4 regions of the Nocardia pseudovaccinii genome follow, and region 4 is predicted to be linked to each of the others. Evidence: riboswitches for the same ligand, from Rfam matches in the RefSeq annotation. Region 4 holds a riboswitch; each other region holds the start of a gene.
What was found. A riboswitch is a leader RNA that binds a small molecule or an ion and turns the genes downstream of it on or off. The one in region 4 is predicted to bind S-adenosylmethionine.
Positions count from the first base shown of each region.

Region 1: it holds a riboswitch for S-adenosylmethionine, as region 4 does, so the genes downstream of both, ACQPZ2_RS03425 (aminotransferase class V-fold PLP-dependent enzyme) here and metX (homoserine O-acetyltransferase MetX) in region 4, are expected to answer to the same signal.
Region 2: it holds a riboswitch for S-adenosylmethionine, as region 4 does, so the genes downstream of both, ACQPZ2_RS32515 (amino acid ABC transporter permease) here and metX (homoserine O-acetyltransferase MetX) in region 4, are expected to answer to the same signal.
Region 3: it holds a riboswitch for S-adenosylmethionine, as region 4 does, so the genes downstream of both, ACQPZ2_RS04245 (rhodanese-like domain-containing protein) here and metX (homoserine O-acetyltransferase MetX) in region 4, are expected to answer to the same signal.

Region 1 covers NZ_CP192074.1:764,476-770,038, forward strand. Annotated here, with positions in the region: gene ACQPZ2_RS03415 (DHA2 family efflux MFS transporter permease subunit) at 1-1,096, shown strand, start outside; gene ACQPZ2_RS03420 (LysE family translocator) at 1,141-1,776, opposite strand; SAM riboswitch class IV at 1,890-2,003, shown strand; gene ACQPZ2_RS03425 (aminotransferase class V-fold PLP-dependent enzyme) at 2,049-3,371, shown strand; gene ACQPZ2_RS03430 (YbaB/EbfC family nucleoid-associated protein) at 3,639-4,151, shown strand; gene ACQPZ2_RS03435 (hypothetical protein) at 4,155-4,499, shown strand; gene ACQPZ2_RS03440 (hypothetical protein) at 4,504-5,563, shown strand, end outside.
Region 2 covers NZ_CP192074.1:7,222,775-7,228,337, reverse strand. Annotated here, with positions in the region: gene ACQPZ2_RS32535 (ABC transporter substrate-binding protein) at 1-449, opposite strand, end outside; gene ACQPZ2_RS32530 (LLM class flavin-dependent oxidoreductase) at 446-1,573, opposite strand; gene ACQPZ2_RS32525 (ABC transporter substrate-binding protein) at 1,578-2,552, opposite strand; gene ACQPZ2_RS32520 (amino acid ABC transporter ATP-binding protein) at 2,572-3,351, opposite strand; gene ACQPZ2_RS32515 (amino acid ABC transporter permease) at 3,348-4,343, opposite strand; SAM riboswitch class I at 4,353-4,446, opposite strand; gene ACQPZ2_RS32510 (hypothetical protein) at 4,779-5,492, shown strand.
Region 3 covers NZ_CP192074.1:929,085-934,647, forward strand. Annotated here, with positions in the region: gene ACQPZ2_RS04240 (O-succinylhomoserine sulfhydrylase) at 1-986, opposite strand, end outside; gene ACQPZ2_RS04245 (rhodanese-like domain-containing protein) at 983-1,399, opposite strand; SAM riboswitch class IV at 1,414-1,530, opposite strand; gene ACQPZ2_RS04250 (Rv0361 family membrane protein) at 1,596-2,051, opposite strand; gene ACQPZ2_RS04255 (FAD-dependent oxidoreductase) at 2,405-3,820, shown strand; gene ACQPZ2_RS04260 (amidohydrolase family protein) at 3,945-4,817, shown strand; gene ACQPZ2_RS04265 (DUF4190 domain-containing protein) at 4,911-5,210, shown strand; gene ACQPZ2_RS04270 (DUF456 domain-containing protein) at 5,245-5,563, opposite strand, start outside.
Region 4 covers NZ_CP192074.1:8,735,681-8,741,243, forward strand. Annotated here, with positions in the region: gene ACQPZ2_RS39475 (MFS transporter) at 1-1,385, opposite strand, end outside; gene ACQPZ2_RS39480 (TetR family transcriptional regulator) at 1,518-2,261, shown strand; SAM riboswitch class IV at 2,305-2,415, shown strand; gene metX (homoserine O-acetyltransferase MetX) at 2,840-3,952, shown strand; gene ACQPZ2_RS39490 (TetR/AcrR family transcriptional regulator) at 3,968-4,657, opposite strand; gene ACQPZ2_RS39495 (oxygenase MpaB family protein) at 4,794-5,563, shown strand, end outside.

The DNA.
Region 1 (5,563 bases), 1.8 Mb from region 4:
TATCCGCTGGCTCATCGGTTTTCGGATCGCGCAGGGTCTGGCCGCGGGGCTATTGGTGCCCGCAGGGCAGACGCTGCTCGGGCAGGTCGCGGGTCCGCAGCGGTTGGGGCGGGTGATGAGTGTCGTCGGCATCGCGGTGGTCGCAGCGCCCGCGGTCGGGCCGACCATCGGCGGCGTCATGCTGGCGAATCTGGACTGGGAGTGGTTGTTCCTGATCAATATCCCGTTCGGGCTGGTGGCATTCGTCCTGGGGCGCCGGTTGTTACCGCGGGCGCAGGCGTCGGGCAACGGCGGTCGATTCGATGCCACCGGATTCGCATTGATCGCGGTCGGGCTGTCGGCGCTGGTCTATGGGCTGGGCGAATTCGGCAGTCGCGGTGGCGTTTCCGCGCCGACGGTGTGGGTGTCGGTGGTGGTCGGGGTGCTGGCGCTCGGCCTGTTCGTGGTGCGGTCGGTGCGCGGTGGTGGCGGGAGCCTGCTCGATGTCGGACTGTTCCGGCATCCGGTATTCGCGACGGCGAATGTGGCGAACTTCTTCGCCGGTGCGTCGCTGTTCGGGGCAATGCTATTGCTGCCGTTGTACTTTCAAGTGCTGCACCGCGACGGTCTCATCGCGACGGGCTTGTTGCTCATGTCCTTCGGGATCGGTGGCATCATCGCGTTGCCCATCGGCGGCCGGTTGACCGATCGGTACGGCGGGGGCGTGGTCGCGGTGGTCGGCAGTGTAGTGACGGCCGCGGTCACCGTGCCGTTCGCGCTCGGCGATGCTTCGATGAATCCCGTTGTCGTGCAGGCACTTCTATTGATCCGCGGCGTGGCGACCGGATTGACCGGGGTGCCGATCATCGCTGCGGCCTACGCCGCGGCACGGCCCGAGCAGCTGCCGGATGCGGCATCGTTCGTGAATATTCTGCAGCGGGTCGGTGGGTCGATCGGAGCGGCATTGCTCGCGGTGGTGCTGTATCGCGCGGCCGCTGCGGGATTGTCGGTGGATGACGGGTTCCGGCAAGCGTTCTGGTGGCTCACGGCAGCGTCGGTCATCTCGTTGATAGCGTCACTATTGCTGTGGCGCAAGGAGATTCAGCCGAACCGGTAACGCCGTGCGCCTGGTCGGTGGCGACCGGCCAGGCGCATGACGGATCACGCGGCGGAAGCGGCCGTGCCGATGCCGAGTGCGGCGAGAACGGCCGCGCTGATCTGTTCGAGCCGATCGCGAACCTGTGGGCGGCGCAACATCGCAACCGCTCGTGACGCCAGCACGGCGAGCAGGATCATCTCGACGGCGGCAATGGAGCATTCGATGGCCCCGAGCGCGAGAGTGTTCGAGAACGTGACATCGGTGAGGAATTGCGGCAGTACCGCCAGGTAGAACAGCCCGACCTTCGGGTTGAACATGCACGAAACCAGGCCTGCGGCGAATGCCGATCGGATCGAGGCGGGGGCCCCCGCGGCCGACTGCCCGGACGCCGCGGCGGTGCCCGCTCTGCGCTGCTTGCGGTGATCGATCAGCGCGCGAATGCCCAAGTACACCAAGTAGATTCCGCCGATCACCTTGAGCATCCGGTAGGCGGTCGCGGACTGTTCCAGCAGGGCGGCGACGCCCGCCGCGACCACCACCGCCCACACGATCCCGCCCAATGCCGAGCCGATCGCCGCGGCAATGCCAGGGCGCGCGTCCACGATCGAGAATCGCAGCACCAGGAACGAATCCGGGCCGGGCGTGATCGACAGCAGAATGCACAGGCCGACAAAGCTGAGCAGCAGGGAAAGCGTCACCTCTCGATCAGACCGCACATCACCCTGGATTGCAAGGTTATTTATTAGACTGCATGTATATGCAGAAAGGAGCCGGTTGACAGGGCGGTGCGGCATCTGCCAATCTCGGTTCAGGTCATGAGTACCAGCGTCAAGCCCCGGCTAGCTGGTCGGCAACCCTCCTCCGCGGTGGGGTGCTCCGGGTGACGACCAGGCCGCAGCCCGACCGGGTGCGGCAAGCGCGGACTCGGATGATCACCTGATTTCGGGTCCTACAGCCGATGGGATTTGTGATGACCGCTGTAGTTGAGCAGAGCTGTGCTTCCCTCGCCCGGGTTTCCGGCGACGACCTCCAGGTGCCGCTCGTGCAGGGCGGAACGACCACCTGCACAAACTTCGACTACGCCGCTAGCGCACCGGCATTGGCGCAGGTCACCGACCGCGTGCAGCAGCTGCTGCCGTTCTACGCGAGCGTGCACCGCGGCGCCGGTTACGCCTCGCGGATCTCCACCGAGTGCTATGAGGCCGCGCGCGGTTCGGTCACCCGCTTCCTCGACGCCGCCGACGACCAGGTCGTGGTGTTCACCCGCAACACCACCGATTCGCTGAATCTGCTCGCCGCCTGTGTGCCCGGCGACACCGTGGTGCTGGATATCGAACATCATGCGAACTTCCTGCCCTGGACCCGGCGCGGTCGCCGCGTCGTCAAGGCCGCGGCGACCGTCGAGGAGACGATCCGTCAGCTGATCGCCGAATTGTGCAGTAAGCCGGCGGCATTGCTCGCGGTCACCGGCGCGTCGAATGTGACCGGTGAGGTGCTGCCGCTCGAGCGCCTGGCCACCATCGCGCACCAGTGCGGTGCGCGGATACTGGTCGATGCCGCGCAACTGGCACCGCATCGTCGAATCAGCCTGCGCGCCACCGGAATCGACTACCTCGCCTTTTCCGGTCACAAGCTCTACGCACCGTTCGGCGCGGGAGTGCTTGTCGGACGCCGGGATTGGCTGGATGCCGCCGAACCGTATCTGGCGGGCGGCGGGGCGGTCCGCGAGGTCACCACTACCGGCGCGGAATGGGCATCGGCACCGCAGCGTCACGAGGCCGGTTCGCCGAATGTCCTCGGCGCGGCCGCACTCGCCGCCGCATGTGACGCGCTGTGCGCGATCGATCCGAAAACCCTTGCCACGCATGAGCGACGGCTCGCCGATCGCCTGCGCGCCGGGCTGTCCGCGATTCCGGGTGTCAGCCTGCTGCGCATCTGGGACGACAGCCCCGACACCGTCGGCATCGTCGCCTTCACCCTGGACGGATTCGTCCCCGGACACGTCGCGGCCTATCTCTCCGCCGAACACGGCATCGGTATTCGCGACGGCCGCTTCTGCGCGCACCCGCTGCTCGAGCGGCTCGGCCTGGACGGTGCGCTGCGTGCCAGCATCGGCCTCGGTACCAGCTCCGGCGATGTGGATCGGCTGGTCGATGCCATCGCCACCCTGGTCGACGAGGGGGCGTCGTGGAAATACGCCAGTACTGACGGACTTTGGAATCCGACACCCGAGACCCGTCCCTTTGCCCGCCCCGATGCCAACGACGGTGCCGCGCCCTGCTCGATCGGCTGATCGGAGCCGCCCGCGCAGTCGTAGCCGCCGCGCGGCATCGGCCGACGCGGTCCGAGGACCGGATGAATCCACGAGCATCGGAAGAACATGCGCGGGACCTCGCAAGCGGATTCGGCCAGGCTGGCGTGATCCCTCGGGCACGCAGGCTTCGCTCTGAAGAATTCACCGAACAATTTGCGCCACCACGGAACCGCCACTCCAGCCCTTGCGTCTAGAAGGGTGATGGCACTCGTCCGGCCGGGGCGGGGGGAACGGAAAGGCGGCTGAATGAATTCGGCAGAGCGGGACGCGCTCCAGTCCTGGACGGACGGGATGCGCGGCCGAGTCGACCAGATGTCCGATGTCTATGAGCGGCAGCTAGAGCAGTTCGGCGCGGCGAAATCCGAGCTGGCCAACCTGACAGTGCAGGGCTGGTCCCAGGATCAGCTGGTTCGGGTGACGGCGAATTCGGCGGGCATTCCGCTGGATGTGTGGGTGGCGCCGGAGGCGTTCAAGCGCTCGAATCCGGAGCGGCTCGGTGCGGCGATGACCGAGGCGGCGCAGGCCGCGGCCCGGGCCGCCAAGGAGCAGCTCGACGCGCGCCTGGCGCCGGTGCTGGCGGCGGTATCGGAGGTCGGGCTGCCCGAGGATCCGTTCGGCGAACTGCCGACGATCGCCCGGCCCGACGGGAATATCCTGCCGCCGCCTCCGCCGGAGCCCGAAACGGAACCGCAGATCGAGTTCCCCCGGCGGCTGGACGCGGATCCGGACGACGAGGGCCCGCACTGGAAGGGCTGGTAGGTCATGGGCAACAGCAACTTCCGGCTCGATCCCGAGCAGTTCCGTTCGATCGCGACCGAAATCGGTTCGCTGGGCACCGAATTCGCCACCGAGGTAGCGGAATTCACCAGCGCGCTGAGCGAGGACGGCGATGGCATCGGCGATGACGAATTCGGACAGGCCTTCCTGCGGAACTTCCTGGGCCCTGTCGAGGATGCGACCGAGATGCTCGACGGCGTGGTCAGCCTGCTCGGATCGCTCCAAAAACGTTTCACCGCCGTCGCGGATGCCGTGACTACGACCGATGGGGACTTCGAGTCGGCCGTCGAGAAGATCACCGGTCTTCTCGACGAGAACGGCAAGGGATAACCGCATGGGATTGCAGATACCAGCGGCGCTGGAGCCGGTGGCGGCGGTCGTCGTCTATCGCTGGCCGAAGGCGGATGAGACCAAGCTGTTCAGTTTGGGCAACAAGGCCGAGGCGATGGCGAATACGCTGGAGAAGTACTCCGGCAAGATCGATACCAAATTCCAAGAGGCACTCGGCCATATCGAGGGCGAGACCCACGACGCGATCGAACGCTATCGGCAGAAGACGATGCAGGCGGTCGAGACGCTCACCGATCTGCTCCGCGATATCGCCCTGGCACTGCGGATCTACGCATCGCTGATTCTGGCCATCAAGCTGTACATCATCTCGATGCTGATCTACACCGCCATTCAGTTGGCCGCGGCCGCCGCGGCGGCGGTGCCGACCCTCGGTGCGAGTACGGCCGAGGCGGCGGCGATGCAGGTCGCGATTCGCACCGCCATCACACAGGCGCTGCGCAAGCTGATCCAGCAGATCCTCACCCAGACGGTGATCAAGGCGGCCACCGGCGCATTGACAAGTACCGCAATGGAATTCCTGCGACAGACCATCGGGATCGAGATGGGTACGCGCGACGGTTACGACGTCGATCGGCTGGTCGAATCGGGCGAGCGCGGGGCACTGGATGGGGCGATCCAGGGGGCGCTGAACAAACTCGGGTTCAATTCCACCGATACGAAGAAGTTGGCGGAGCAGCTCACCACCACGGTGTTCGGGCCGGCGCGCAATTACAAGGCGCTGCACGATGGTTCGCAACAGACCGACACGTCGGACACGACAACCACGCAGCACGCGCCCTATGTGAGCACGTCGCCCGGGGGTACGACTTTCACCGCCGGTACATCGGGCGACGATTCATCGACTCCGCAGCACGCGCCGTATGTGAGTTCGTCGCCCGGGGGCACGACTTTTACCGCCGGTACGTCGACCGATGATTCTTCGCCGCAGCACTCGCCGTATGTGGCACCGTCCACGACGCCGACGCCTACTTCGATCCACGACACGACCGTGCCGACGTCGACGCACGGTCCGTATACCACGAGCACCTCGCCCGTGAGTCCAC
Region 2 (5,563 bases), 1.5 Mb from region 4:
ACGTAATTGGTGAGATAACTGGAGCCGAGCGGTGTCTTGGCCGCGCCCAGTTTGATCACCGAATCGAAGGTGTTGCGCACCGAATCCGCGGTGAGCGGGGTGCCGTCGCTGAAGGTGACGCCATCGGCGAGATGGAAGGTGAACACCTTGGCGTCGGGGGAGATCTCCCAGCTCTTGGCCAGCCACGGCTTGATCTCACCGGTCTTCGGATCCTGATCGGTCAGTGAATCCACGATCTGGCGGGTCACGTACAGCGTCTGGTTGGTGCCGGACTGCGCCGGATCCGAGCAGGTCGGCGCCTGCGAAAGGCCGTAGCGCAGTGCGCCGCCCGGCTGCGGCGGACCCGCGTCAGCGCCGCCGGTGGCCGAATCATTACCGCAGGCGGCGAGACTCGCGGCCGCGGTGACGGCGGCGGCCACGGCCGCGATTCGGTGGCGGGGACGGATCACTGTGGTACTCCAGATGTTTCGGTGCGGACGAGTTCGCCGCGGGAATCGATGTCGTAATCGGTGGGACGTGCGGTGTTGGGGGCGGTGGCCAGTGGTCGGCTCGGGATGCGTCGGCGCAGTTCGGGCGCGACCTCGGTCTGAAACAGTTCGAGGCCGGTGCGATGTTGCGATTCGGTGCGGCCGTCGCGTTCGGCGGACAGGTGGATCACCTCGTGCCCGAACGCCTCGTGCTGGCGACCCACTTTGTCGATCACTTGCTGCGGGCTGCCGACCAGCGCCGAACTGCGCGCGACGAAATCGTCGAGCGTCTCGAAGACGATCGGCAGCCCGAGCTTGCGCGCCAATGCCAGTCGTGCCTCGAAGATCGGGCGGTACACATCGAGGGCCACTTGTGACGTGCGCGCCACATGAAATCCCGCCGTGCCCGCGCCGACCAGGGCGTCGGCCGGATCGTGCCCGTAGTGTTCCCAGCGCTCCCGATAGTGGCGTACCAGTTCGGCATACGGTTCGATCGGATTGGTGACATTCGCCGAGAACAGCGGATCACCGTGGTGTGCGGCGAGTTCCACCGAATCGCGGCTGGTCGCGCTGCCGTGCCAGATGCGGATGCGCGGCTGCCAGGGCCGCGGCAGCGCCTTGGCCTCGACCAGCTCCGGACGGAATCGGCCCGACCAGGTCACGGTGTCGCTGTCCCACAGCGCCCGGAACAGTTCGTAGCCTTCGCGATTGCGATCCCACTGGTCCTCGGTGGTGACGTGGTACAGCTTCGCCTGGGCGGCACCGTTGCCCTTGCCGATAATGAGTTCGAGGCGGCCGCCGGAGAGATTGTCCAGCGTCGAATAGTCCTCGAACGCGCGCACCGGATCCAACAGACTCAGCGTCGTGACGGCGGTGAACAGACTGATCCGCGAGGTGACCGCGGCGATATGGGACAGGATCACCGGCGGTGCGGCCGAGAGGAACGGATCCTCGTGCCGCTCGCCGACGGCGAACCCGTCGTAGCCGAGTTCCTCGGCGGTGCGGGCCTGGCCGATGATATCGAGCAGTCGCTCCCTGGTCTCGGGCAGCCGACCGGTATTCGGATCCGGCACCCGGGAGACGAGGGTGAACAGCAGGAACTTCATGCGATCACGACTTCTTCGGTAGGCCGGGCGGATTGATCCGCGAACTCGGCACGGTCTCGGTCTTCAACCCCCAGCGGTCGATGACCTGCTGGTAGGTGCCGGTCTGGATGGCATTGTCGATGGCCTTGTTGATAGGGCCGATCAGCCCGTTGTCCTTCTTGGTGAGCACACCGATCTCGCCTTGCAATGCGTCACCGGCGCCGGAGAAGGTTGCGACGATCCTGGTCTGATTCGCGGTGGTGCTGTGATAGATCGCGGACGGATTCGGGCCGATGTAGCCGTCCAAACGCTGCGAGGCCAGCGCCAGGTAATAGTCGGTGACCTGCTGGAAGTAGGCGATATCGATCGGGGCCAAGCCCTCGGCGATATTCTGCTCGTTCCACTTGACCAGCAGCTGCTCCTGATTGGTGCCGCTGCCGACGCCGATCCGCTTGCCCGCCAGGCTCTTACGATCCTTGTAATCGAGCGTGCTCTGCTTCGGGATCTCCAGCGCGACAGTGTCATTGCGGTAGGTGGCGAAGTCGTACTTTTCCTTGCGCTCCTCGGTCACGGTGACGTTGGAGATGAAGACATCGGCCTCGCCGGAGTCGACCCGCACGAAGTTCTGTGACCAATCGGCCACCTGTGCAACGAGTTTCAGCCCGAGGATGTCCGCGATGAGCGAGGCGAAATCGATCTCGGACCCGACGATGGTCTTATCGTCGGTGGCGTAGAACCGCAATGGCGGTGCGGCACCCCCGGATCCGGTGACCACCAGCGTGCCGCGGTCGCGAATGGCCTGCGGCAGTTCAGCGGCGATGGCATCGACCTCGGCGGCGTGGATCCGGCCGGACTGGCCGGGGGAGAGGTCGAAGGTGATCGAACCGGCGGGCTGCGCGGAGTTTTCCGCGTCCGGATCGGTGCCGCAGCCGGTGGCCAGCAAGGCGACCGTGGCGGCCAGGCCGACCAGGGCAGAGAGCTTCATCGAATACCTGTTCATCGTGGAGCGCGCACCGCGCTCAGCGGACTCGGGACAGAAATGCGCGGGTGCGCGCGTGTTGCGGGTTGTCGAGTACGGCGGCGGGCGGACCTTGTTCGACGATCACGCCGCCGTCGAGGAATACGACGGTGTCGGCGACCTCACGGGCGAAACCGATTTCGTGGGTGACGATCACCAGCGCGGTCCCGCCGTCGGCGAGATCGCGGATCACATCGAGGACTTCGCCGACGAGCTCCGGATCCAGCGCGGAGGTGGGTTCGTCGAAGAGGATCACCGGCGGTCGCAGCGCCAACGCGCGCGCGATGGCAACGCGCTGCTGTTGTCCGCCGGACAGCCGCCGCGGATAGGCGTCGGTCAGGTCGCCGATACCGACCCGCTCGAGCAGATCCCGTGCCTCGGCCTCGATTTCCGCACGCGGGCGACCCCGCGCGGAAATCGGTGCGAGCGTGACATTGTCGAGCACCGTCAGATGCGGGAAGAGATTGAACTGCTGGAAGACGAAGCCGATATGCGAGCGCTGTCTGCGCACTTCGCGGTCCGACAGCGCGTGCAACTTATTGCGACGCAGCCGATATCCGATCAGTTCGCCGTCGATGTGCACGGTGCCCGCATCCAGCGACTCCAGGTGGTTGACCACCCGCAGCAGCGTCGACTTGCCGGAGCCGGACGGTCCGATCACAGTGACCACCTCACCGGCGTGGACCGTGAGGTCGATGCCACCGAGTACCTCGGTGCTGCCGTAGGACTTACGCACCCCGCGCACCTGTACCGCAGGAGCCGGGGCCACCGGCGCGCTCATCGAGTCGCTCCGCGTGGTGCTGCGGAACCGATTTCGGCGATTTCGCGCAACCGGCGCCAGACCTTCCGCACCGGTGTCGGTGGGGGCGTGCGGTGCGCGCCCTTGGCGTAGTGGCGTTCGATATAGAACTGCACCACCGACAGAATCGTGGTCAGCACGATGTACCAGACGGTGGCCACCATGAGCAGTGGCACCACCCGGCCGTTGCGGCCGTAGATCACCTGGACCTGGTAGAAGAGTTCCGCGATCGCCATGACCGAGACGATCGAGGTGCCCTTGAACAGGCTGATCACCTCATTGGTCGCATTCGGCAGAATCGAGCGCATGGCCTGCGGGACGATGACCGTGCGGAACTGGCGCACCCGTGGAATGCCGAGTGCCGCAGCTGCTTCCAGCTGCCCCGGATCGACCGAAATATATCCGGCCCGGATGATCTCGGCCGCATACGCCGCCTGATGCAATGCGAGTCCGATGACCGCCGCGGTGAAACCGCTGATCACCCCGTTCACCTCGAAGGTGAGAAAGGAAGGGCCGAACGGGATTCCGAGCGAAAGCGTGTGGTAAAGGTAGGCGATGTTGAACCAGAACAGCAGCTGCACGATGAGCGGAATCGAGCGGAACGCCCAGATATAGACCCACGAGATCACCCGCAGCACCGGATTATTCGACAGGCGGGCGATCGCCAATGCCGTACCGATCAGGAATCCGAGTGCCGTACCCCACAGGGTCAGCTCCAAGGTGACCTTCAGCGCCGACAGCACCGATTTCGCGGTGAAGTACTTCGCGAACGTCGACCAATCCCAGCCCGGATTGGTGGCCAGTCCGTGGACGAACTGCGCGAGCAGCACCAGCGCGATGGCGCTGACGACCCAGCGCCACGGATGCCAGGACTTGGCGATCGCCGGTTCGTCGGTACTGCTTACGGTGGCGGTGGGTGCAGCCGGTATCGGGACATCCGATACCGGAGTATCGGATGCGACGGATGCGCTCATATTTCGGTTCCTCCATCGTTCCCGGCGGAAGCACCCGCACCCGGTGACCGGGGGGTTGCTGCGACGTCGATGAGCCAGGTCTCTCGGTCGCTCTGGATGGTGTGTCCGACGCCGAGCACGGGTCGGTCAATGGGTCTAGCCGAAATATCATGCGAAGCAGGCGAAGTCTGGCACAAGGGTACGAATCAGCGTGAGCGCAGACCTTGTTTGCATGGTCGTGAGCAGGCACTATTGGCTCGGTCGTGCGGTGGATCGCGGCATTTCGAACCAAGTTTTCCGCGTGCTCTTCGTCCGGTTCGCCCGCCCGCGGATCGCCGCGGCGGTCCATCGGGACGCGCGGCGCGAACGTGTCGCCTGCCGAAATAGACGCTGTTGCGAAGGTTTGCCGGAGTACTCTCGGACCTCGATTCGTGCCCGACGATGAGGAGGTCCGCCGTGACCCTGCTGCGCCGTCTGATCACGCTAACCGCTATCGCGACCGGTACGGCCGCGATGACTCTCGCCGCCCCCGGCATCGCCGCCGCGGGTCCGGCGCCGATACCCGCACCCGCCGTTCCGGCCGCGACCGCACCGTCGGCCCAAGCCGCACCCGGTGATCTGTTCGCCGGTTACCGAGCCGTCGTGGAGGCGCTGCGCACCTTCGGCATCGACCCGTTCCTGTACCCGGCGGTCGCGCCGTTCTGCTCCGACACCGGCAGCCTCGGTCTGGTGCCCGCGGTGGCGGGCGCGGTCCCGGGGCCGTGGCCCAAAACCACGGTGGCCATTCCAGGACTCGACCCGGCCGCCGTCAAGGCGGGCCAGGTCATGTTCACCTTCGTCCCCTACGGCCTCGGCGCGGACGGCACGAATGCTTCGGGCATGAACGTCGCCTGGGTCAACCTGGCCAATGGCCGCAGCGGCATCACCGCCATGGGATCGATCTCCGATGTGGTCCGCACGATGGTGCCCGCCGAAACCCCGGCCGAGATAAGGCCATTGGCCGAACGCGCCGTCCAAGACTTCTTCGCCATATTCCCGGTCGGCGGTGTGCGCGCGGTTCCGGTCGACACCGGATCCGGCACGGTACTCGCCGCAGTCTTCGGAACCGTCGACAACGGCACCAAGTCCTGCTTCTTCCTCCCGACCGTAGGACTCACCACCGTGCGCTGATCCACGGGCCCCACCGATCAAGATCAGGTGGCACTGGCGGCTGGGTCTACTCGGGCGATGCCGCCACGGAT
Region 3 (5,563 bases), 2.0 Mb from region 4:
TCGGCCTCCGGCGCGTTCAGTTCGAAGGTGACCACGGTGCCGCCGCCGCTCATCTGGCTGGTCGCCAGGTCGTACTGCGGATGCGACTCCAGGTACGGATAGCGCACCCATGAGATGGATTTGTTGCTCTCGAGGAAGCTGGCGATGCGCAGTGCGGATTCGGTCGAGTGGCGCACACGCAGCGGCATGGTCTCCAAGCCCTTGAGCAGGGTCCACGCGTTGAACGGGCTCAGCGCCGGACCGGTATGGCGCATAAGGTTTTTCACCGGACCGTCGATGTAGTCCTGGGCGCCGAGGATCGCACCGCCGAGCACCCGGCCCTGACCGTCGATGTGCTTGGTGCCCGAATACACCAGCACGTCCGCACCGAGTTCGAAACCGCGCTGCAGCAGCGGCGTGGCGAAGACGTTGTCCAGCACCACTTTCGCGCCCGCGGCGTGTGCGAGTTCGGTCACCCGGCGCACGTCGACCAGCGTCTGCATCGGATTGGCCGGTGTCTCGAAGAACACGGCCTGGGTCGGCACCGAAAGCGCCTGCTCCCACTGATCCAGATCATCGCCGTCGACGAAGACCGTCTCCACGCCCCAGCGCGGCAGGATCTCGTTGCAGACCACGAAGCACGAGCCGAACAGGCTGCGCGCGGCCACAAGTCGATCGCCCGCGCCCAGAAGCGCACCGAGCGCGGTGAATACGGCCGACATGCCGCTCGCGGTAGCGAAACATGCTTCGGCGCCGTCGATCAGACGCAGCCGCTCCTCGAACATGGCGACCGTCGGGTTGCCGTAGCGGGAGTACACGAAATGCTCGATATCGCCGGTGAACGCGGCCTCGGCCGCCTCGGCGCTCTCATAGACGAAACCGGAGGACAGATACAGCGCCTCGGCGGTTTCCTCGAATCCCGAGCGGCGCAGGCCACCTCGCACGCCGAGCGTCGCGGGACCGACGCCCTCGGGCAGCGGCTTGTCGAACGAACCGCCGGTGATCATGACTGCCGCCAGGGCAGGCCGATGGCGCGCCAGCCGGAGCCGCCGCGATGTCCGAGCTCATCGATCGGGCCTTCGAAGCCCTCCAGCACATTGAACGACGGGGCGATGCCGGCCCCGGTCGCGGCGACCGCCGCACCGATGGAACGCTGTCCGGAGCGACAGAGGAAGACGACGGGTGCGGCCGGATCCCGCCCCTCCAGCGCCTTGGTCAGCTGCTCGACGAACTCACCGTTGCGGGCGCCGTTGCTGTCGACCCATTCGATCAGCACCGTCGGCCGTTCGATCGAGGTCGTATCCGGCACACCGACGAAACGCCATTCGGCCTCGGTGCGCACGTCTACCAAGACAGCTTCGGGATTGTCCTGCAACAACTCCCACGCCTGCTGTGGGGTGATGTCACCGGCATATGTCATGCGATCCTCCTGTGAATCCACGCTTGCCGCACCTGGGTTTCGGTACACGGCCAGGTCGTCACCCGGAGCACCCCACCGCGGAGGAGGGTTGCCGACCAGCCAGCCGGGGCTTGGCGCTGGTACTCATGACCTGAAAATGAGATTGCCTGGGTAGGGGCCGCCATGTCAAACCCCATTTCGCACCGCGCACAAGGAATCAACCGCAGACGATCCATCGGTCTTGGGAGCGGGTCAGATTCCAGGTTGCCGGGGTTTCCCGGCCGTCGACCGCGATGGTCACCGTCGCCTTGGCCTTATCGCCGTCGACCATCGCATTCTCAATCTTGGTCACCTTGATCGACTTTCCGGCCGCGGCCCCGCCGAACTGACCGGCGAGCGGCGTCTTGCTCTCGTCGAAGCCCGGACAGGCCACGGCAGGCGGCGGCGTGCTGTCGGTGGTGGCGCGGGCCTCCGCGTAGCGCTGCACCGCGGCCGCGATCTTGTCCGATTCTGTGACATTTTTCTCAGCGGGCGAAAGCACCGCACCGAGCACGATCGCGACCAGCACGACAGCGGCGAAGACGGCCGCCGCGATGAACGGCGCGATGGAGCGACGATCGGTCTGATCGACCTCGATTACGGGTTCTTCATCGGTGCCCTGCTGCTCTGTCATGGGTCGATCATCCCTGGTGGACGGCGGTATCCGGCATTCGGCCCCGAGACGCGTGCCGCGCGGATTTGATAGATGTGCGCAGAGCGGGTAGTCACGGTAGGTGGGCCGGGGCAGCAAACACCCGGTGTACGCACCGCCGCAGGGTGCGCGCTGTGCCACCGATAGAATCGCGAGACTGCGGCCTGCTGTCATAGCCGAGATGGCCGCCTGTTCGCATCAGCAGATGCGACCGAGAGGGTGCGTCAAGTTAGCCTAAGCTAAGACTGACGCCGTAATTATTTCGACCATAAGGGTGCGCGTAAAAGATGACCGAACAGAGTGCTGAGTCGACTAGCGGTGCGCACGGGCCCTCCGTGGTTACGCAAGCTGCCTCCTCCGGGCCTGGCGCGCACACCGCGGGGCCTCGCCCGCTTCGCATCGCGATCGTGGGCGCGGGGCCGGCCGGAATCTACGCCGCCGACGCGTTGATGAAGTCCGATGCCGAGGTGAGCATCGACCTGTACGAGCGCATGCCCGCGCCGTTCGGGTTGATCCGCTACGGCGTCGCGCCGGACCATCCGCGCATCAAGGGCATCATCACCGCCCTGCACAAGGTGCTGGACAAGCCGCAGGTCCGCCTGCTCGGCAATATCGATTACGGCACCGACATCACCCTCGACGATCTGCGCACGTTCTATGACGCGGTGATCTTCTCCACCGGCGCCAACGCCGACCGCGCGCTGCCCATCCCCGGCATCGACCTCGACGGCAGCTACGGCGCCGCGGACTTCGTCTCCTGGTACGACGGGCATCCGGACGTGCCGCGCACCTGGCCGCTGGAGGCGGAGAAGGTCGCGGTCCTGGGTGTCGGCAATGTCGCACTCGACGTGGCGCGCGTGCTGGCCAAGACCGGCGACGAACTGCTGCCGACCGAGATCCCGCCGAACGTCTACAACGGCCTGAAGGCCAACAAGGCGATCGAGGTGCACGTCTTCGGCCGCCGCGGCCCGGCGCAGGCCAAGTTCACCCCGCTCGAGCTGCGCGAACTCGATCATTCCCCGACCATCGAGGTCATCGTCGATCCCGAGGACATCGACTACGACGAGGGCTCCGAGGCCGCGCGCCGGCACTCCAAGCAGGTCGACATGATCGCCAACACGCTGGAGCAGTGGGCCATCCGCGATGTCGGTAACCGCCCGCACAAGTTGTTCCTGCACTTCTTCGAGTCCCCGGCCGAGATCCTCGGCGAGGACGGCAAGGTCGCGGGCCTGCGCACCGAGCGCACCCAGCTCGACGGCACCGGCAATGTCAAGGGCACCGGAGTGTTCAAGGACTGGGATGTCCAGGCCGTCTACCGCGCCGTGGGTTACCTGTCGCAGAACCTGACCAACCTGCCGTTCGACGATCAGGCCGGTGTCGTTCCGAACGAGGCCGGACGCGTCCTCGCCGACGAGGACGCCGACGGTGCGGACCGCTATCTGCCCGCCACCTACGTCACCGGCTGGATCAAGCGCGGTCCGGTCGGCCTCATCGGCCACACCAAGGGCGACGCCAACGAGACCGTTGCCTGCCTGCTCGACGACAGCGTGAACTTCGTCCCGGCCGCCGAGCCGGAACTCGATGCGGTCACCGAATTCCTGGAGAGCAAGGGCATCCCGTTCACCACGTGGCAGGGCTGGTACCGCCTGGACGCGCACGAGCGCGCCCTCGGCGAGCCGGAGGGCCGCGAGCGCGTCAAGGTCGTCGAGCGCGAGGACATGCTGCGCGCCAGCGAGCCGCACAAGGTCTAGTACGAATGCCGCAGGGGGCGACCGTCGCCTCCTGTGGTTCTCGACAATCCGACCCGGGCGCGCCAGCACAAAATCTGTCGGGTCTGCGGCAGCGGAAATTCCGTCTCTGAGGCATTCTGTACAAGTGTTCGATGCCCATCTCCACATCTTCGACCCGCGGTTCGCGCTGGCCGAGAACGAGGGCTACCTGCCCGACCCGTTCACCATCGCCGATTATCGAAAGCGTATGTCGCGCTTCGATGTCGGCGGCGGTGCCGTGGTCAGCGGATCCTTCCAAGGCACCGATCAGACCTACCTGAAAGCGGCGCTCGCGGAGCTCGGCGAGGGGTGGGTCGGCGTCACCGCGCTGGACCCCGACGCCACCGACGAAGAGATCATCGAACTCGACCGGATCGGTGTGCGTGCGCTGCGGTTCAACGTCAAGCGCGCGGCCCCGGATATCACCGCGATGACGCTGCAGGCATTGCGCGCGCACGACCTCGTCGGCTGGCATGTCGAGGTGTATATCGACGGCAACATGCTCACCTCGATGCAGCCGGTGATCTCGAAGCTGCCGGTGTTCTCCATAGACCATCTCGGCATGTCCGAGGAGGGTTTGCCCTATCTGCTGGATCTGGTGGATCGCGGGGCGCGGGTGAAGGCGACCGGCTTCGGTCGGGTGCAGATGAAAGTGGCCGATACGCTGCGCCGGATCCACGCGGTCAATCCCGAGGCGCTGATGTTCGGCACCGATCTCCCCGGCACCCGCGCGGGGCGACCGTTCCGGGATTCCGATGTCGATCTGATCTGCGATGTGGTGGGCACCGATATGTTCAAGGTGCTGGAGGACAACGCGCGGGCGTTCTATCGACTGCCCGCCCGCGAACGGGCGATCCAGGCCGATCCGACGCCTACCCTGCCGATCCACCGCACCGAGCAGCCGACCCTGCCGCTGCGGCGCGATGAGCTACCGAGACTCGAACCGGCCGACACGATTCCGTTCCCCGCCATCGAGTGAGTGCGACTCGGCCGCGGGCCGGTCGCCGCCGCGTCTTCCGCTGATTTGCCGAGTCCGTCCTGTCGCCAGCGCGGTTGGTCATACGCTTCTTGTATGACCGAAACTCCAGCGTGGGGCGGTTACCCAAGTTATCCACAGCCGCAGAGCGATCATCCCCAGGCCGTGTTGATATTGATTCTCGGGGTTCTGAGCCTGGTGATCTGGCCCCTGTTCGGGCCGTTCGCCTGGTTCATGGGGCGGCGCGCACTGACCGCCATCGATCGTTCCGGCGGCACGATCGGTGGCCGCGGCATGGTGATGGCAGGCTACATCTGCGGAATCATCGCCTCGGCAATCATCGTCGTGGCAGTGGTAATAATCATCGTCGCGCTGATCGTCGGCGTCATCGCCTAGTAGCCCTGCAACTCGCCATCGATCTCGCCCCGACTCAGGTCACGATGGCACCGATGACCCACACCCCGGTCGCCAGCAGCGCACCGAAGAGTTCGATGAGCATCGACAGACCCACACCCTCGAGGGCGTGAACCGTTGCCTGCCAGGCAGGTTGGTTGTCGCGGAGTCGATGCAGCTCCGAAAGGTATACGCCCAGAACGAACCCCACGAACAACCCGACTACGGGGATGATGAAGAAGCCGACGATGCCGAAGATCGCGCCGATGAACAGCGCGCGATTGGATACGCCCGCATCCTTCATCTTCCGGCCCGGCCAGGTGTATTTGATGACGCCGGACAGCACCAGAAATGCT
Region 4 (5,563 bases):
GCGCCGACATAGAACGCCACGTCGTAGCTGTGGATCGAAGCGCGGGCCATCAGGTTGTCCATCGCCGGATTGTTCTGCGCGAAGGCCTTGGCCGTCTGCACCGAGATGGTGGTGAGCAGTGCGGTGCCCACCGCGCCGCCGACCTGCTGTGCCGCGTTCAACAGCGCACTTGCCACACCCGAGTCCTCCTCCTCGACCTGATGCAGCGCGACGGTCTGCATCCCGACGAACAGCGGGCCCATACCCAGCGCGATCAGCACCTGCGCGGGCAGCACGCTGGCGGCGTAGCTGTCGCCGTAGCTCAGCTGTGCCAGCCACACCAGACCCAGCACACCGAGCACGGCCCCGGCCACCATCAGCGGGCGCGGGCCCAGCTTCGGCAGCAGCGCGCTGGTGACACCGGCGGAGATCGCGATGCCCGCCGGGAACGGCAGGAAGGCGAAACCGGCCTTCAGCGACGAGTAGCCGAGGGTGATCTGGAAGTAGTAGCTCAGGAACAGGAACATCGCGAACATCGCGATCGGGATCAGCAGCGCGGCCAGGAAGGCGCCACCGCGGTTGATCTCACCCGGAATATGCAGCGGCAGCAGCGGATTCGACGAACGACGCTCGATTGCGACGAAGGCGATCAGCAGGGCGACGCCGATGACGAGCAGCCCGAGGGTGCTGCCGGCCAGCCAGCCGTCCTCGGCGGCGCGGCTGAATCCGTACACGATGGCGATCAGACCGAGCGTCACGGTGACGGCGCCGGGCACGTCATAGCCGCCGGTGCGCGGTGTCGGCACATCCTTGACCACGAAGGCCAGCGCGCCGAGCAGCGCGAGCAGCGCGATCGGGGTGTTCACCAGCAGGCACCAGCGCCAGGAGGCGTATTCGGTCAGCGCACCACCCGCGATCAGGCCGAGTGCCGCACCACCCGCGGAGATACCGGCGAAGACGCCGAACGCGGTCGCACGCTCCTTGGCCTCGGTGAAGGTCACCGAGAGCAGTGACAGTGCCGCGGGCGCGAGCAGCGCCGCGAACGCACCCTGCAGTGCCCGTCCGGCGAACAGCTCAGCACCGTTCTGCGCCAGGCCCGCCACCGCGGACGCACCCGCGAAGCCGACCAGGCCGACGATGAAAATCCGACGCCGCCCGAGGTAGTCGGCCATCCGTCCACCGAGCAGCAGCAGCCCGCCGAAGATCAGCGTGTAGGCGGTCAGCATCCACTGCCGATTGCCGTCGCTGATGTCGAGATCCTGCTGGGCGAACGGCAGCGAGATGGTCACGATGGTGGCATCGAGAACCACCATGAGCTGGGCCAATGCGATCACCCCCAGGGCCCACCAGCGTGCCGAACTCGTTTGCTTCTCCAGAACTTCCACCGCTGTCGCAGTCTCGCTCACCTTGGTCTCCTCGTCCGAAGTTCGTGCAGCCATCCTGTCATGGGCAGACATTTGTCGTCAAGAGAAAAATGTCGCACTACGACATTTGGCTGTTAAAGACACAAACCGTCCCGATTGCGCTAACATGAGGGCATGCTCGAGTCATCGACGCCGATCGGCGCGAGCGCCACAGCCGAGGACGCTGTGCGCGCCCCAGCGAACCCAGGGCCCAGTGCGCCCGGCAGCCCGGGGCTGCGCGAGCGCAAGAAGCAGCAGACCCGGTTGCGCATCATCGAGGTGGCGCTCGACCTGTGCGACGCACAGGGATTCGACGCGACGACGGTCGAACAGATCGCGGACCGCGCGGATGTGTCCCCGCGCACGATCAACCGGTATTTCGACAGCAAAGAAGCCATCGTCCTCGGGCCGGTCAAGGACTTCGGACTCGCGATCGCCGAATGCCTGCGTGGACTCCCGGTCACCGGCAATGAGCTGCGATCGCTGCGCGAGGCCTTCCTGCTGGTCGTCGACCAGGCCGCGGTGAATACCGAGGGACCGCTGTCGTTCCGGCGCTTCCAGCAGATGCAGCGGATCCTGCGCAGCAGTCCGACGGTCAGTGCGCAGAGCATGGAACTGGCCGACGACAAGAACGCCGCGATCGCCGACGCGATCGCCGAGCGGCTCGGCACCCAGCCCGACGCGCTGCCGGTGCGACTGGTCGTCGGCGCCTGGCAGTTGATCGGCCACCTCAGCATGGAGTGCCAGAACTCGATCTTCGACGCGGAGGACACCGCTGCGGCCGCCGCGGAGGCCCGCACCGGATTCACCACGTCGTTCGACGAGTTCATGCGCGTGTGCACCGGGCAGCCCGCGACCGAACCGGTGGACAACCGGTAACGGATTTCAGTCGCCGACGGCGCGGCGGTTACCATGTCCGTCAGGTCATGAGTGCCAGCGCGAAGCCCCGGCTTGCTGGACGGCAACCCTCCAGCAGCGGTGGGGTGCTCCGGGTGATGACCGGGCTTTCGATGGTCGAGAGCAAGCGCGCACTTCAGGAGGTATTTCCGATGAGTTGTTGTCCGTTACCCAGATCCCGATAAGACCTGCTGGCGAACAACCCTTTGGAGCACGACATGAGTGACCCCATCGCGTCCGCGGCCACACTCCCGGTCTACCGGACCGCGGCCCGGTTCAGTCGGGTAGCTAACATCGAGGATGTGCGTTCCCTCGTGATTCCCCCGGCATCGGCGACGCACTGTCCTCAGCGGGCTGGTTTCACGGCGGCGACGACGTGAGCGAGCGAACCATCGACACAGCACCCTCGGTCGCGACGGAGCCGAGCGCCAGCGAGGCGGAGTCGTGAGCGAGCGCAGCGAGCGAACCATCGACACAGCACCCTCGGTCGCGACGGAGCCGAGCGCCAGCGAGGCGGAGTCGTGACCGTGACCGACCCTCGTACCGCGCGTTCGTCCGCGGTGGCACTGCCACCGCCGGACGGGAGGCTCGGCATCATTGCCATCGGGGACGTGCGGCTGGAGACCGGCGCGGTCATCCCGGACGTTCATCTGGCCGTGCAGCGCTGGGGTGAGCTCTCCCCCGCACTGGACAATGTGGTGCTCGTCGAGCACGCGCTGACCGGCGATTCGCATGTCGTCGGGGTGCCCGACGATATCCATCCGCTGCCCGGCTGGTGGGACGGCATGGTCGGGCCGGGCGCACCGGTGGATACCGACGAATGGTGCGTCATCGCGACGAATGTGCTCGGCGGCTGCAAGGGCAGCACCGGCCCCTCGACGCTGGCGCCGGACGGAAAGCCTTGGGGCGCAAGGTTTCCGGAGATCTCGATCCGGGATCAGGTGACCGCGGAAGCGGCGCTGCTCGATCTGCTCGGCATCGAACGGCTGGCCGCCGTCGTCGGCGGTTCGATGGGCGGCATGCGGGTGCTGGAGTGGATGGCCGGCGCGCCGGAACGGGTCGGTTCCGCGCTGGTACTCGCCGTCGGCGCACGCGCCACCGCCGACCAGATCGGCACGCAGACAACGCAAATCGCCGCCATCAAGGCCGATCCGGACTGGCAGGGCGGCGACTACCACGACACCGATCGCGCCCCGACGACCGGCATGGGCATCGCCCGCCGCATCGCACACCTGACCTACCGCACCGAGGGCGAACTCGATCACCGCTTCGAGAACAACGCGCAGGGCGACGAGGATCCGCGCAACGGCGGCCGCTATGCGGTACAGAGCTATCTGGACCACCAGGCCGAAAAGCTTTGCAGTCGTTTCGATCCCGCCACCTACGTGCTGCTGACCGAGGCGATGAACCGACACGACATCGGCCGCGGGCGCGGCGGCATCGCAGCTGCCCTCGCCGCCATCCCGGTGCCGTGCGTGGTCGGCGGCGTCGACTCGGATCGCTTGTACCCGTTGCGAACTCAACAGGAACTGGCCGACGGACTACCGGGCTGCGAGGGCTTGGAGATCGTGCACTCCCGCGACGGCCACGATGGCTTCCTCACCGAAGCCGCCGCCGTATCCAAATTGCTCACCGAAACAATGCGACTGGCGCGAGTCGGTCGCAACAGCTGAAAGTTCGGCGTCCCATCATTCGGTCGACTGTGCGGCGGGGGCGCCGACGAGCAGTTGGACGATGGAGTGGACGAAGTCTTCCAATCGCTCGCGCGGGTACTCGTCCGGCGCGCTGACAGCGAGCCTGCCGAGCATCTCGGCGACGCTCAGTACCGCATTGGTAAGTAGTGCGGAATCCATTCCCGCCCAACGTGGATCGAGTGCGATGCCCGCGCGGACCAGGGATTCGGCTTGGGTGAAGACGCCGGTGCGGGAATCGGCGAGTGCCGCACGGTATTCGTCGGGGGCGCTGCCGGGAGTGGCGAGGATCAGGCGCCAGCGCGTCGGATTCTCCAGTGCGACACCGACGAACGCTTCGACCGTGGCCGAGGCCGCAGTCACCGGATCGGCACCGAGCAGATCGGTGGGCAGGGTCGCGGCGACCTGCTCGAGACCGCGTTCGCGTTCGCGTTCCAGCAGTGCCGCAACGAGTTCCGCGCGAGTCTTGAACACGGTGTACAGCACCGGTTTCCCGACGCCCGCCTCCTGTGCGACCGCCTCCATGCTCAGCTGGTGCAACTCCACCCGGCTCAGCACCGCGTAGGCGGCGTCGAGCAGTTGGACACGGCGCTCCTCGGGAGGCAGGCGTGGCGCGTATCGCCGTCGCGGCCGGTCCGGCGCGGTGCGCGATTCCGTCACTGTCGATTCACCTCCATTCGCGTCCATCCTGTCAGCATCGGCCTCCGGTTACGGAATCCGTCCGAGAACAAATGCTACGGGGCCGTTGTATTGCATGGCAGCAATTGCTACGGTTGCGTTGTATTCGCCGATTCAGGAGGGCGAGCAGGCAAAGGAGCAGCAGATGTCCTTCGATCCGACCACTCTTCGCCGGGACGACTACGGGTTCTTCGGCCCGGATTCGCCCAGCTGGAAGATCTGGACCGCGCCGACCGCCGTGATCGGCTTCCAGCGCGCGGTGGTCCTCGAGCACTTCGACCCGTTCCTGACCGCGGCCGTCGCCGATTCGCAGGGCATCTACACCGACCCGCGCAGCCGACTGGACCACACCTTCGCCTACTTCCTGCTCGTCGCGATCGCCGACGGCCGCACAGCCATCCAGGCCTCGGAACATCTGATGCAGGTGCACGCGCCGATGACCGGCATCGAACCGATCAGCGGCCAGCGCTACAGCGCGAACAGTCCGGAAACCCAGCTGTGGATCCACATCACCGGCTGGCATTCGGTGCTCGAGGCATACGAGGTCTTCGGTCCCGGCCCGCTCAGCCCGGAGGAAGAGTCGCGCTACTGGCGCGAGTGCGCGATCGCCGCCGAACTACAGACCTGCAAGCCGGAGGATGTGCCGCGCTCCCGCGACGAGGTGCGCGCGTACTTCGCGAAGGTCCGCCCGAACCTGTGCACCTCCGAGCGTGCCGAGGCGGGCATGCACCACCTGCTGTGGACCTCGCCACGCAACGGCGCGGGCATCAGCTATGCCCTCGGCAGTCGGCTACTGTCCCTGGCTTCGGTTGCCACACTGCCGAAATGGATGCGCAGGCTCGGCCGCTTCGATCGCTGGGGAATCGTCGATCTACTGGTCCGACCGGCCGCCAAGACCATCGTGTGGGGCAGCGC